Regions from separate parts of the Sphingobium limneticum genome, predicted to be linked through region 1. Evidence: riboswitches for the same ligand, from Rfam matches in the RefSeq annotation. Region 1 holds a riboswitch; each other region holds the start of a gene.
The links. Region 1 has a riboswitch for cobalamin ahead of F4U95_RS00960 (TonB-dependent receptor). Riboswitches for the same ligand answer to the same signal wherever they lie in the genome.

Region 1 (5,048 bases):
TAGCCAAGGTCCGACGCATCATCGCCCATCAGCGTCGTTTCCTCGGCGATGCTGGCAAAATAGGCTTTGACCGCCACACCCAATTCGGTCTGGGCAGTGGTGGAACGGTTCAGCAAGAGCTGGGCCGACTCCGCGTCGATATGTGCCAGCAGCAAAGCCTGCTGCTGCGCCATATCTGCTCGCCGCGCGAATTGATGCGTCGATCCTTGCAGGTAGATTATAGTGCCCAGCAAAGCGCCAAGGCCCATCGCGACGGCGATGGCACCGGTTAGGAACAGACCCCGAAATCCCACCAGAGTCACCACATATCCTCTCCAGTCCCCAGCCTCTGCAGGGCTTGGCGAAAGGCTAGATCATGGCTCGCGCAACGTCCCTTATACCAAGGGAGGATGCAGGACGTGCGTCGGCCGCCATCACGTCCGTCAGGAAGGACATGGTGCAGATGACGCGGCGGGAGCCGATGGCCCCCGCCGCGTCATGCGCGTTACATCAGAAAGCGAGATGCAGCGTCGCCTCGACCGTGCGCGGGTCGCCCAGCACCCACTGGCTGCTGCCATAAGTGGCACGGGCATAAGTCTCATTGAAGATGTTGCGCACGCGCAGCGCGGCACTCGCCCCCTCGACAAATTGCCAGCGCACCCCTGCATCGGTGAGCGTGTAGGCCGGGACGATCCGGCTGTTCGCCGCGTCCTGATACCGTTTGCCGACATGGCTGACGCCACCGTCCATCACCCAATTATCGGCAAACTCCCAACTGACGAACGCGTTAGCGGTCTTTGCCGCCACATTGCTAGGGCGGTTACCGGCCCGCTGGAACAGCACGCCGCCTACCGACTCCGCAAAATCGTCATAGCGCGCCCGGACCAGCGCACCATTGAGCATGATGCTGAGACGGTCGATCGGCTCAAGGAAGAGCGAAGCCTCCACGCCGCGTGAGCTTTGCTGGCCCACCTGTACCTGAATAGTGGGAATCAACGGGTCGGATGTCAGCAGCTTGCGCTTGACGATATCATAGGCGGCCAAGGTCCACTGCCCGCGCGACCCCCAGAAGATATGCTTTATCCCTGCCTCATATTGCCGGCCGGTCGACAGGTCGAAATCGCTTTGCGCCATGCTGGTGGACACCAGCGCGCCGACCGGATCGGCCGCCGTGGCATATTGGCCATAGAGCGCCAGCGACGGCACCGGATTATAGACCGCGCCCATGCGCCATGTCACCGCATCGGGGGTGGCGACGAAGTTGTTGGCCGCGTTCACATAGTCGGTCTTGGTAATTTCCGGCCGATCGTAGCGCAGGCCCCCCACCAGCGAGAATTGCTCGCTGAACTTCAGTCGATCCTCGGCAAACAGCGCATATTGGCGGATGCGATTGGTGTAGCGCGGCTTGGTCGGTGCGCCAGGCTGATGAAGGAACAGCCCCGGATCGGGATTGGCGGCATCGACCAAGCGCGTTGCATTATTGCCGCTGTTACTGACATTCTTGTAACTGATGCGATTGACGTCGAAGCCGATCACCAGACTATTGTCCAGTCCGCCGACGCCATGGTTCAACGTCGCACTGGTACGGTTGCCGGTCTGTTTTTGTATATGGTACAGTTCCAGGAAACTGGATTGGCGGACCTGCGCGGCATTGCTGGCCGTCGCCGGCACATAGGTGACGGTTTCGGCATTTTTCCAATATTTGTTCGCCCACAAATGATAGAATATGCTCCGGATGGTCAATGCGTCCGACGGTTGCCACTCCATTTTCGCCTGGCTCCAATTGTCGCGGAAGCGCAGCCGGGCATCGGCGACATTATAGTTGTTCTTCCTGATCGAGCGATCAAGCGCGCCATTGACGAGCGGCACGCCAAACCAGGTGCGGGGATTTTGTTCGCTATAGTCATGGGACAGAGTGATGCTCAGATTCGCGGCGGGCTTCAGCCGGATAGCGCCGGCCAGCGCCACTGCATCGGCGTCGCCCCGCGTCATCCACCCTTCGGACCGGCGAACGCTGGCATCCGCGCGGAAAGCGACACCGTCCGTAACCGGGCCGCCTGCGCCGACCCCGATATTGAAGCTGTCATAGGACGACACGCCTACGCGCCCGCTGACCTGCATATTGTCCGACGGCTGCTTGCGCACGACGTTGACCGCGCCACCGATCGCGCCTTCGCCATAAAGGACTGAAGCCGGGCCGCGCAAAATCTCCACGCTTTGCGCCATCCACGGATCGGCGGGGAAGGTCAGCGTATTATTGTACATGCGCATGCCGTCATACAGGGTCATGACCGAATTCTGCCCGGTAAAGCCCCGCGCAGAGAGGCCGAAACCGAACACGCCCGACGTGTTGACGATGCCCGTCGCGCGCGCGGCAGCATCCTGAATGGTAAGGTCGCCGCGCAGGCGAATGGCGTCGCCATCCAGCGTTTCGACACTGGCCGGCATTTCCAGCGCGGTAAGGCCAAGCCGGCTCGCCCCGTCATTTTTCTGGTTGAGGCGCAGCGGATCGACGACGCCGGTGACGATGATGGCCGCCTCGTCCGTGTCTTCGGCAGACGGTTGGGCAAAAGCGCCAGGCGCAACAAGAGAGAAGGCCGCAATCGCAGCCGGTGCACATTTCAACATATTCAACCCCCGTTCGGCATCGCACGACAATCGGGCGGGGGCGTGCCGTTCACGAACGGTCGGCAGCCGGCATCGGCCGGACGCCAGGGGCGGCCGACACACAGCGTCCGATGCGGCCCCAGCCGCTCGTTCGTCGCTCAGACGGAGTTACCGTGCCGCGGCCATCCCCTGGACCAAGGCAAGAGCGACCAGACGCCGGCAGGTCTCCTGGCTCATGGGTCATCGCTTGATATACGGCCTTCCCAGGCCTCGCATGATTTAGCGTCCGGCCCAGTGGCTGGCAGATCGGTCGCAATGCCGTCTGCTCATGTATATCGCGCTCGCCACTTACAGTTGCAGGGACAGCCCTGGATTTGGACGGCTCGCACCATCCTCACCATGTTCCCATTTTAATCCCCGTTTCCGGGGAACCGACGCGATCTTTGTCTCCTCGGCTCCCAAAGGCGCCGCATCGACACACCCATCTATGATTCTCATGTTGCCGGCGCAAGAGACTTCCGCATTGTTCTTCAGCGGACTGATCGGCTTCTATAATATTGCCTCCCTCATAACGCCGTCGGTACGGTTCCGCCGTCGATGACATATTCGGTGCCAGCAGCGGGAGTCGTCGTTGATCGAGGTCACATGGATGACGATACCGCCATCCCTGCGGAGCATCGTCCTTACCGCCAAAGGACGGGCGGGCGGCGCGTCAATCCGGCGGATTTAAGGCGCATCGGATCGGGGCAGGACAGGCCGACGCCTGATATCGCAAGCGGAATAATCTCTCTGGGATGTCGCAAAACTTACATTTTATCGACCTACTCACCAGCCGCCCTCCCATGATATTCCGAGTTCACAGTCGTGACTGCGCTTCATGTTCGCCCTATTGACCGCTGGTTCGTGGACGAAGTCCTGCCGCACGAAAGCGCCTATATCGCCTATGCGCGCCGCACCGTGCGTGACGAAGACGAAGCGGGCGACATCGTGCAGGAAGTCTATGCCAAGCTGTTCACGCTCGACGGCTGGACCGCCATCGCCAATCCGCCCGGCTATGTGATGCGCATGATCTACAGCCATTCTATCGACCGTATCCGACAGGCCCGTGTCGTCACCATGCAACCCATGCCTGCTCCAGCCATAACCGATGTCGCCGACGACATGCCTGACAGTTTCCGCATCGTCGCCGCCCGCACGCAAATGGCCCGCGTGCATCAGGCGATCGCCGCACTCCCCGACCGCTGTCGCATCGCCCTTGTCCGTCGCCGTTTCGGCGAAGAAAGTCCGCGCGCCATAGCCGACGATCTGGGCATCAGTATCTCCACATTCGAAAAGCGTCTGGCCCGCGCCGTCCAACTGTTGACCCATGCCCTCACCCCTTACGAACCGGCCATGGACGACGTATCGGAACAGTCGCAGGAGAAGATGCTTCTCTGACCGGCAAGCGCCTGTTAGATAGAAGGAAGGGATTGATCCCCCTCATGGATTGGCCCGATTGGCGAATATAACGAACGACAGATGACGATTTCTAAGGATCCGCTGGGTCAGGACGCCCTCATTGCCGAAGCGTCGCGATGGTTCGCTGCGCTGGAGGCGGGCACGGCACATGCAGATGATTTCGAAAAATGGCGACGCGGCGATCCGGCTCGCGCCGTCGCTTACGCGCGCGTCGTTGCCAATTGGGAGCGGATCGCCACCGCATCCCCGGCAGCGCTTCACCCGCGCACGGATGAAGCGCCCGCGTTCACCCGTCGTCAATGGCTCCGGATCGCCGCTGTCGGCGTGCCGCTCGCCGTCATCGGATCCGGCTTCGTCGCGCAGCGCGCCTATGCCTGGGACAATGCAACGACGGGCGTGGGCGAAACCCGGCGCGTCAACCTGCCGGACGGCAGCATCGCCTACCTCAACACCGACACGTCCTTGTCATGGCAGTTCTCGAAAAAGCAGCGGGCGCTGCGCCTGGAGCGCGGTGAAGTGGCGCTCGACCTGCGCGGCCGCGACAGCGCCATCTTTCACGCGGATGCGGGATCGCTGTCGCTCACACCCGGCCTGTTCGATGCCCGCGTTACGGACGACCGGGTGAAAGTAACCCTGGTGGACGGCCCCGCCATGCCCCTGCGCGACACCGCAGACGCCGAGGCGTTGAAGCCCAACCAGTCGATCATCGTCGAAGGCGACGGCATGCATCGGGTCGAAACCCACAGCAGCGAACAAGTCGCCTCGCTCATGGCCTGGCGCGCGGGTGAGATCATCTTCATCGATCAATCGGTCGCCGACGCAGCGGCAGATTTCAATCGCTACCTTCCGCGGAAAATCATCGTCGTCGACGCCGCACTCGCGCAGGAAAAAATCGGCGGCCGCTTCGACCTGTCACGCCCCGACCAGTTTCTGAAAGCCGTATCGCTCAGCCTGAACGCACAGGTCACGACCACCCCCAACGGCTATCGCCTGGCGCGATAAGA
Region 2 (5,048 bases), on a different contig from region 1:
GCTGCGCCTCCACGTCGGATCGTATCGCTCAATGTCTGCGCCGACCAATATCTGCTCGCACTGGCCGATCGGGGTCAGATCGCCGCGCTCAGCAGCAACGCCCGCGACCCCACCTTGTCGGCGGCGGCGGAGAAGGCGCGCGGGTTTCGCATCCTGCGCCGCCCGTTGGAAGAAGTGCTGGCGATCCAGCCCGACCTGATTTTGGGCTATCCGATCGGCGAAGACCGGGTGGCCGGCGCCCCGCCGGGCGACTGGCGCACGCTGGGCCTCGCCAGCGCGGAAAGCTATGGCGCGATCCTCGACCAGATCCGTCAGGTCGCGCGCGCCATCGGCCATGCCGACCGGGGCGAAGCGCTGATCGCCGGCATGAACCGCGATCTTGCCACCCTGCCCCATATTGGCCGGGATAAGGTCGCGGCCTATTATCAGCGGCGCGGCTATATGACCGGCACCGGCACGTTGATCGACGATCTCATGCATCGCGTTGGCCTCACCAATCTCGCCAGCCGGCTCGGCAAGCCGATGCTGGCGCAGATATCGCTGGAGGAAATGGTCGCCGCTCGCCCCGACTGGCTGATCGTGGAAAGCGCGACCGACCGGGTGGTCGATCAGGGCACGGAAATGCTGCACCATCCCGCGCTGCGCACCATCCCGCGCATCAGCCTGCCGCAAAGCTGGACCGTGTGCGGCGGCCCGGCCTATGTGCAGGCGGCAAGGGCCATCACGGCGCGCCTGAACGCGCCGCGCTGACCCCAGCCAAAAGCCCTCAGAAGCGGACACGCACGCCGCCATAGGCAGCGCGGCCATAGGTGCCGTAACCATAGGCCGTCTGGTAATTCTCATCGGTCAGATTGTCGACGCGACCATAGACTTCCAGATGCTCGCCCACGGGGAAGGAGGCCCTGATGCCGGCCAGCGCATAGCCATCCAGACGGCGCGTGTTCGCCGCATTGTCGAAACTGTCGCCGACCATCGTGACGGTCGCGCCGGTCGACAGGCCGAAGGGCCAGACATAGTCGGCCGACACGCTCACCGCATTGGCGGCGCGGCGGGCCAGACGATTACCATAGGTGGCCGATCCGACCGACCGGTCGCGCGCATCTACATAGGAGTAGCTGCCCGTCACGGTCAGCGCGTCCACCGGCTTCAAGGCGATCGATGCTTCCACGCCCTTGGCGCGGGTGCGGTCCAGATTGGCGTAGCCACCAAAGGGCGGAAGCGAGACGTCATAATTGATCTGGTTGCGGGTATCGCGCTGGAACGCCGTGACCGACAACACCGCGCGGCCACCATCCAGCCGCTGGTCGAAGCCGACATCATAGCTTTTCGACCGTTCCGGGGTCAGCGCCCTGTTGCCGCTAAACGTGTCGTACAACTGATAGAGCGACGGCGCCTTGAACCCCTCGCCATAGCTCAGCCGTACATTTGTCGCGCCGCCATTGGGCGAATAATTGGCGTTGGCGCCAAAGGTGGTCGCGCCGCCGAACTGGCTATGATCGTCATGACGCAGGCCGCCGGTGACGGCCAGGCCCGTGAAGGGCTTCACGATCGCCAGCGCATAGACGCTGTCGATGTTGATCTTCGCGCTCGTCGTGCTGAAGGCGTCGTAATAATCATAGTCCGGCCGCTCATGCTCGTAACCGAAGACCAGCTTGGCCTGATCGACCGGGGCATAGACGCCTTCATATTCGAAGCGCAGGTTGGTGCCGCTATAGCCATAATCGACATCCGCGCCGCGCGCCGAATAATAGTCGCGATCGTTGCGCATCCAGGTGACGGCCGCCCGATTGGTCAGCTTGCCGTCCAGCAGCGCAAGGTTGATGCCGGCATAGCCGACATATTGGTCGGTAATGGCGACTTCGGGCGTATCGGCCAATATATAGGCCGGCGCCGGGAAGCCATCTACGTCCAGATCGGCATGGATATAATAGCCGCGCAGGTCGAGGCTCAGGCTGTCCGAAAAGGCCAGCTTCAATCGTGCATTGGCGGCGATATTCTCGCTGCCGTCGCGCTCTGTGCCGTTGGCGGCCGACGAAATGCCATCGGTGCGGAAATAGGCAGCGCCCACGCCGCCCGACGCGATACCGGCGGTACCGGATATGTCGGCCTTCGCACTGAACGTGTCGCTATAGCCATATTCGGCCGAAGCGTTGGCGCCGAAGCCTTCGGCCGGCACGCCGGTCATGATATTGACCACGCCGCCGATCGCCTGGCTGCCATGCACCACCGAGTTGGAACCGCGCAGCACCTCGATCCGGCGGATATTGCCGGTCAGCAGCGGGCCGAAATCATAGCCGTCGCCAATGCCGCTGGGGTCGTTCACCTTCACCCCGTCGATCAGCACCAGCGTCTGCGTCGTTTCCGCACCGCGCAGCGACACGCCGGTCTGCGCGCCGACGGTGCCGTTGCGGTTGAAACGCACGCCCGGCGTCGTCGCCAGCAGGTCCACCACGTCGATCGCCTGCCGCGTTTTGATCGTGTCCGCGTCGATGACCGTGATCGCCTGACCGACCTCATCGCGCGACTGTTCGATGCCCGCGGCGGTCACGACGATATCGTCGTCCGCCTGCGCAAAGGCCGGATTGGCAGCAACCAGAGCCACCAGCGAAAGTCCATATTTCAACATTGTCATTGCCCCTAAAGCGTCGGTGCGACGTCGGCAGGGGCGTCCGCCCGAAAGCGGTCGGGCCTTTGGGGGGATGACGCCATATCCCGTCCGCAGCCCGATGCGGCCCCGGCCGCATGGCGTCGCTCGACGGAAAACCACCGTGCCCCGACCATCCCCTGGACCAAAGCAAGAGCGACCAAGCGCCGGCCGGTCTCCTGGCTCGCGGGTCACGGCACGATGCACGCCTTCCCGGATTGCTCCAGTGGCTGCCCTTTTTTGGGGGCCAGTGCATCGCGCTATCCGCTCACAGTTGCAGGGACAGCCGTGGATTAAGGCGCTTGTGACGCCCGCACCACATTCCCGATTAACCCGTTTCCGGGCACCGGCGCGATCATGTTGCAGGAAAGACATGCCTCCCCCACACCGCGCGCCATAAGGGAAAGCCGGGACGCTGCCAAGCGGTCCTATGTTTGGCGGATGTCGCTGTGGCCCCGCAGCAACAGGGCGTCGGACCGCGCCAACACGACCAGCGACAATCCCGCCGCCTCGGCCCGCTCCGCCGCCAGCCGGGTTGGGGCAGATATGGTGACCAGTAGGGGGCAATCGGCCAGCACCGCCTTCTCCACCAGTTCATAGGAACAGCGCGACGACAGCAGCGCAAAGCCGCCGTCCCAGTCCGCCTCCATCCGCGCCATCGCACCGATCAGCTTATCGAACGCATTATGCCGCCCGACATCCTCCCGCGCCAGCCGGATCGCGCCGTCCGCCCCGACCCAGGCCGCCGCATGGGCCGCACCGGTCGCGGCGTTGAGTGGCTGATGATCGCGCAAATCCTCTAGTGCGCGAAAGATGGCATCCCGATCCGCCCGCGACGTCGTCGTCACGCGCGGCAAAGGCCGGATCGCCTGCTCCAGATTCTCGATCCCGCACATGCCGCAGGAGGAATCGGACGCGCGATGCCGCACCCGATCCAGCAATCCATCGGTGCGATGCGGCGGCAATGTCGCGCGGGCGACGATCCCCGCGCCTGTATCATGCACATCCACGTCCAGCAGTGCATCGTCCCGGCTCACCAGCCGCTCGGCCAGGCTGAACCCCTGCACCAGATCGCCGATATCGCTCGGCGTCGCCATCAACACCGCATAGCCCGCGCCATTATATTCGATCGCTACCGGCACTTCTTGCGCCAATGGCCGCTCGACCGCCCGCGTTGCGCCGTCGGGGGTCAGGCGATCGAATGTCAGGGGGCTGGCGGCGGCATCATCCATGATCACGGCCTAGCGGTGGACGGGCCGCCGCTCAACCGGCGTCGCAATGGCCGGCCTCATCCACGGCATTGAACTGCGCCGCATCGACATCGGGCGCCGGCCGGCCCTGCGCCATTCGGGCCACCGCGGCGGCTACCGTCGGCGAAAGCCGTTCGGGCTGATCCTGCGCGATGGCGACGATCTGCGCCTTCATCCGCGGATCCCAGAAGCGGGTCAGATGTTCGGCCAGCGCTTCCGTCGCCTTCGCTTCGCCCATCATTGCCATGTTGCGGGCGATCTGGTGCGCCATATAGACCAGCCTGTCCGTGGTGGACATGACATGCGTATCGTCGCTCATATGCCCGCCTATTCCGCCGCTTCCAGCGGGGCGATGCGGCGGCTGGTCCGGGCCTGCTCCGCATAATCCTGCTGCCAGTCGCTCGGCCCGTTGGACGCCATCACCTGCACCGCCGTCACCTTATATTCGGGGCAATTGGTGGCCCAGTCCGAATAGTCGGTGGTGATGACATTGGCCTGCGTCTCGGGATGATGGAAGGTCGTATAGACCACCCCCGGCGCGACCCGCTCGGTAATCAGCGCGCGCAAGGTCGTCTCCCCCGCCCGGCTGCGCAGCGTCACCCAGTCGCCATCCTTCAGGCCGCGATTGTCGGCGTCGCTCGGATGGATCTCCAGCCGGTCCTCGGGATGCCAGGCGGTATTGGCCGTACGCCGGGTCTGCGCCCCGACATTATAGTGGGACAATATGCGCCCGGTCGTCAGCAACAGCGGGAAGCGCGGCCCGGTCTTCTCGTCGGTCGGCACATAGTCGGTGACGACGAATTTGCCCTTCCCCCGCACGAAGCCGTCGATATGCATGGTCGGCGTTCCGTCCGGCGCGGCGTCATTGGCCGGCCATTGCAGCGATCCTTCCGCCTCCAGCCGGTCATAATGCACGCCGGCAAAGGTTGGGGTGAGCGCCGCAATCTCATCCATGATCTGCGCGGGATGGTCGTAGGTCCAAGCCAGCCCCATGGCATTCGCCACCAATTGCACGATCTCCCAATCGGCGTAGCCATTGAGCGGCGCCATCACCTTGCGCACGCGCTGGATGCGCCGTTCGGCATTGGTGAAGGTGCCGTCCTTCTCCAGAAAGGTCGATCCGGGCAGGAAGATATGCGCATAATTGGCGGTTT
Region 3 (5,048 bases), on a different contig from region 1:
GGTGCCTACGATCATCCGGCCTCTCCAAATTCGGGGCGCGTGGTCGACCCGCCCCATCATGAACGGATGATAGCGCAGGCCGGGCCGCGAATGTTCCCCGATCTTGTCGGTCAGACGAGACTATGCGCGTCGCAGGACAGGTTCCGCCCACAGGCCAAAGGCGATGCCGATCGTGCCCCACAGGACGGCCTGACTGGCGATCGATGCGATCCGGAAATTCCAGAGCAGGGTCGCCGGGAAATCGGCCGGCACTTCATTGATGACGGGCAGCAGATATTGGCCGACGCCCACCACCAGTGCGAAAGCGCCGACGGCCAGCAAGGTCGCGTCGATCGGGCGCAGCGAGCGCAGCAGCGCGGTGCGGACATGGGCCGCGATCACCGCCGCGGCGATCGACAGGCCGATCATCATGAAATAGGCGGCGGTGCGGATGCCCACCGTTTCATGCTGGCCCACGGCCGGCGGCGTCTGGGGATATTTGATCCCCGGCACGATGACGATCAGCAGGAAGGCAAGCCCGGCCAGCAGCAACGCGAAGCTGCGTGGCCCAATCCGACCGAACCGGCCATAGCCATAGGCGAAGACCAGCGAGAAGATGCCGCCGACCGCCGCGCCATAGAGGGCCAGCGCCGTGAACAGCCCGGCGCCCTTCTGCGTATCGCGGCTGACCAGTTCCGGCTCTTCGGCTGCGGCCGGCGCATGGTGCGCGGCATGCGACGCCTCATAGCCGATGGCGAGGTCGATCTGCGGTTCGGCGATCACGCGCGCGACCAGCGTGGCGAGCAGCGCCGCCAGGATGCCGGCCAGCATCCCGCGCCACAATAATGTACGGGTCACGGCCGGGCGTCAGTGACAGGGAAAGCCGAGGAGATGGCGGCCGTCATGCACATATTCATGCACATACATGCCGTCGAACAGCGCAAAGGCACCCTGTTCGGTGCTGACGAAATAGAGGAAGATGAGCGCGATCAGCGTGCCCAGCACGGCCCAGGGCGCGATATCCGCAACCGGGATGGTGGCATCGCCGCGAACGGGGATGAACGGATCGTCGAACAGAGCGGCGGTGTTCGCCATGGCCTGATACTCCTGCACGGGATTGCGCGTCCCCGGAAAATAATGTCGCGGTTCGGAAGGAAGGTCTGGCTCTCGACGTCGGCTATGGACGGCGATAACAGTGGCGCGACCGCGCCGGAATTGCACCGGCTTCTTCTTTCTGAACGACCCGTGCTTTAGGCTGAGCGTAGGGACGCCGTCAATCATCTGCTGGAGGCCATGCTGACGACATCGTTGCTGCTGCTTTGCGCCGGGCCGACGCGCGCCAGCCGACAGGGCGGCTTTCCTGCCATTGATGAGGCGCTGGACGAGGGCGGCCAGCGCGATGCCGCTGCGCTGGTCCTGCCGGTTCGTTTCCGGGACGCGGTACAATCGAGCCCCACCTTGTCGGCGATCGAAACGGCGCAGGCCATGGGCGTCACGCCCCTGCCCCAGCCGGCATTGCGCGACATCGATCACGGCCGATGGGCCGGGCACGACTTTGCGACGATCGCGACAGAGGAACCCGAAGCGCTGGCACAATGGCTGGCCGATCCGGCGCGAGGCGGCCCGGATGGCGAAAGCCTGCACGCCTGTCAGTTGCGGGTCGGTGGCTGGCTCGATGCCCTCGCCGCGACTGGTGCGTCCATCTGTGCCCTGACCCATCCGATGCCGATCCGTGCCGCGATCGCCCATGCGCTCGCCATGCCGCTGCGCGCCAGCCTGTCCATCGACATCGCGCCTCTGTCGCGCACCACCCTGTCCTTCAACGGTCGCTGGCGGCTCCAGTCGCTGGAGCCGGGCTGAAAAGAGTTGCGGACCTTCATTGCCGCCTCTATCCGCATATCCGCCCATGCGTCTTGCGACATATGGGTGAATAGATCGCGCCGGTGCCTCGCAAGAGGCTTAAAATGGGAACGCGGTGCGGGCGGCGACACGCGGCCCTAATCCGAGGCTGTCCCTGCAACTGTAAGTGGCGAGCGCGATACACAGATGCGACGGGGCAAGGCGCCCCGTGCCGCAGCCACTGGGCCGGACGCTGCAACATGCGAGGCCTGGGAAGGCCGTGTATCAAGCGATGACCCATGAGCCAGGAGACCTGCCGGCGTCTGGTCGCTCTTGCTTTGGTCCAGGGGATGGCCGGGGCACGGTCCAACCCGTCTGAGCGACGAACGAAGCGGCAGGGGCCGCACGATGCGCGAGGCCGGCTGCCCTGACATGGGTGCCCGGCCGATCCTGTGCATCGACCGTTCGCGAACGGTTAAGTCCCTGCGTTTTTTAGACGCGCGATAAGGGATAAGATCATGAGCAAAGTGCCGACCACCGTCATCACCGGATTTCTGGGCGCGGGCAAGACCACGCTGATCCGCCATCTGCTGCAAAATGCCAAGGGGCGCCGGCTGGCGCTGATCATCAACGAATTTGGTGATGTCGGCGTCGATGGCGAACTGGTGAAGGGCTGCAATGACGAGGCCTGCCCGGAAGACGACATCGTAGAACTGGCCAATGGCTGCATCTGCTGCACCGTGGCCGACGATTTCCTGCCGACCATGCAGAAGCTGCTCGATCGGCCCAATCCGCCCGAACATATCATCATCGAAACCAGCGGCCTGGCCCTGCCCAAGCCGCTGGTGAAGGCATTCCAATGGCCCGACATCCGCACCCGCGCCACGGTGGACGGGGTGATCGCGTTGATCGACGCCGACGCGGTAGCCGCCGGACGCTTTGCCGCGGACGAAGTGGCACTGGCGGCGGCGCGCGCGGCGGACCCCAATCTGGACCATGACAGCCCGCTGGAGGAATTGTTCGAGGAACAGCTGATCTGCGCCGACATGGTGGTGCTGAACAAGACCGATCTGGTCGACGCCGCCACGCTGGCGACGGTAGAGGCGCAGGTGAAGGCGGAAACCCGCCCCGGCGTGGCGATCATCCACAGCGCGCAGGGGGCCATCGATCCGGCCGCGCTGCTGGGCCTGAGCGCGGCGGCCGAAGATGATCTGGACGCCCGCCCGTCGCATATCGACGGGATGGAGGAGCATGATCATGATGATTTCGACAGCTTCATCCTGTCGGGCGGCGATGTCGCCGATGTCGATGCGCTGGTCACGGGGCTGAACGCCACGATCGCCGCCCACGACATTTTGCGCGTCAAGGGCATGGTGTCGGTGGCCGGCAAGCCGTCGCGGCTGGTGGTGCAGGCAGTCGGCCCGCGCATCCAGCATTATTTCGACCGCGCCTGGAAGGCGGAGGAAGCCCGTCGCACCCAGTTGGTCGTGATCGGCCAGAAGGGGCTGGATCGCGCCGCAATTGAGGGTGCGCTCAAGCCGGTCATCGGCTGATGCACCTTCTGTCCGCCACGCCCGGCACGATATCCAATGGCCAGGAGGCGATCGACCTCGACCAGTCGCCGGGCGATATCGTGATCCTGACGGTAGCGGACAGCGAACTGGCCTGTTTCGCCAAGGCGGCGGCGCGCCTGACAGATGAAGATCCGATGTGCGGGGCGCCCAGCGTGCGCCTCGCCAATCTGCTCCAGCTGCGCCACCCCTATTCGGTCGACCTCTATGTCGAAAAGGTAATCGCCCAGGCGAAATTCGTCTGCGTCATCCTGCTCGGCGGCAAAAGCTACTGGCCCTATGGAATAGACGAGATCGCGCAGGTGGCACGGGAGCGAAACATCGCCTTCGCCGCGATCGCCGACGGGCGGGAGGATGACCCCGCGCTCGACCGGGCTTCGACCGTGCCGGCCGCATTGATCGACCGGCTGCGCGACTATCTGCGGCAGGGCGGGATGGCCAATGCGCTGAGCTTCCTGCGCACGGCGGCGCGCACGATAGGACGCGATGCCGGCACGCCCGACGATCCGGTGCCGGTCGCCGACGCAGGCCTCTATCTCTCCGGCGTCGATCGCCCTGCCCTGTCCGACCTGCGCGCGCGCTGGAGGCAAAGCGCGCCCGTCGCCTGTCTGATCTTCTACCGCGCGCTGATGGTGGCCGGCACGCTGGACGCGGTGGATGCGATGATCGCGGCGCTGGAGGCGCGCGGTTTCAACGTCGCGCCGATCCATGTCCGGGCCTTGCGCGAGCCTTTCGCGATGGACTGGCTGAAAGGCGTACTGGCCGACATCAGGCCGGACGTGATCCTCAACGCCACGAGCTTTGCCGCCTCCACCTCATCCGAACCGCGCACGGCCAGCATATTGGAACGGGCCGACTGCCCCATTCTCCAGCTGGCATTCGCCGGCGTCGAACAGGGCGAATGGCAGGATGCCGCCCGTGGCCTTGGCCCCCGCGACCTGGCCATGAATGTCGTGCTGCCCGAAGTGGACGGCCGCATCTTCACCCGCGCCGTCGCGTTCAAGGCGGCAGAGCGGTTCGACGCGCTGACCCAATGCGGCATCATCGTCCCGCGCGTGGCGCCCGATCGCGTCGCCTTCGTCGCCGATCTTGCCGCCCATTGGGCACGGCTGCGCCGTACGCCAGCAAGCGAACGGCGCGTGGCGCTGGTGCTGGCCAATTATCCCAATCGCGACGGGCGGATCGGCAATGGCGTGGGCCTCGACACGCCGGCCAGCGCCGCCGCGATCCTCGCCGGGCTGGCGGCAGCGGGCTATGATATCGGCAACGCGCCCAGGACCGGCGCCGGGCTTATGGAACTGCTGACCGGCGGCGTCACCAACGACCTGTCTTCATTGGATCGTCCCGGCGAGGTTGCCCTGCCGCTCGCCGATTATCGCATCGCCTTCGCCGCCATTCCGGCGCAAGCGCGCGCCGCCATGGTAGAGCGTTGGGGCGATCCGGAGGCCGATCCCTTCGTACGCGACGGCGCCTTTCGCCTGGCCGTGCATCGCTTTGGGGGTGTCGCACTCGCTGTTCAGCCCGCGCGCGGCTATAATATCGATCCCAAGGCCAGCTATCACGACCCAGCTCTGCCGCCGCCGCACGCCTATCTGGCGTTCCATATCTGGCTGGAGGCGCATTTCGGCGCGCAGGCTGTCGTCCATGTCGGCAAGCATG

Region 2: another riboswitch for cobalamin. It lies ahead of F4U95_RS10205 (TonB-dependent receptor plug domain-containing protein); the one in region 1 lies ahead of F4U95_RS00960 (TonB-dependent receptor).
Region 3: another riboswitch for cobalamin. It lies ahead of cobW (cobalamin biosynthesis protein CobW); the one in region 1 lies ahead of F4U95_RS00960 (TonB-dependent receptor).

What each region holds. Positions count from the first base shown of each region.
Region 1 is NZ_VYQA01000001.1:254,643-259,690, forward strand. It holds gene F4U95_RS00955 (sensor histidine kinase) at 1-305, opposite strand, end outside; gene F4U95_RS00960 (TonB-dependent receptor) at 490-2,607, opposite strand; cobalamin riboswitch at 2,788-3,037, opposite strand; gene F4U95_RS00965 (RNA polymerase sigma factor) at 3,451-4,023, shown strand; gene F4U95_RS00970 (FecR family protein) at 4,105-5,046, shown strand.
Region 2 is NZ_VYQA01000006.1:180,030-185,077, forward strand. It holds gene F4U95_RS10200 (ABC transporter substrate-binding protein) at 1-750, shown strand, start outside; gene F4U95_RS10205 (TonB-dependent receptor plug domain-containing protein) at 767-2,626, opposite strand; cobalamin riboswitch at 2,797-3,010, opposite strand; gene fdhD (formate dehydrogenase accessory sulfurtransferase FdhD) at 3,073-3,876, opposite strand; gene F4U95_RS10215 (formate dehydrogenase subunit delta) at 3,908-4,213, opposite strand; gene fdhF (formate dehydrogenase subunit alpha) at 4,222-5,048, opposite strand, start outside.
Region 3 is NZ_VYQA01000017.1:85,156-90,203, forward strand. It holds gene ald (alanine dehydrogenase) at 1-15, opposite strand, end outside; gene F4U95_RS19245 (CbtA family protein) at 121-837, opposite strand; gene F4U95_RS19250 (CbtB domain-containing protein) at 847-1,074, opposite strand; gene F4U95_RS19255 (histidine phosphatase family protein) at 1,273-1,839, shown strand; cobalamin riboswitch at 1,904-2,153, shown strand; gene cobW (cobalamin biosynthesis protein CobW) at 2,337-3,371, shown strand; gene cobN (cobaltochelatase subunit CobN) at 3,371-5,048, shown strand, end outside.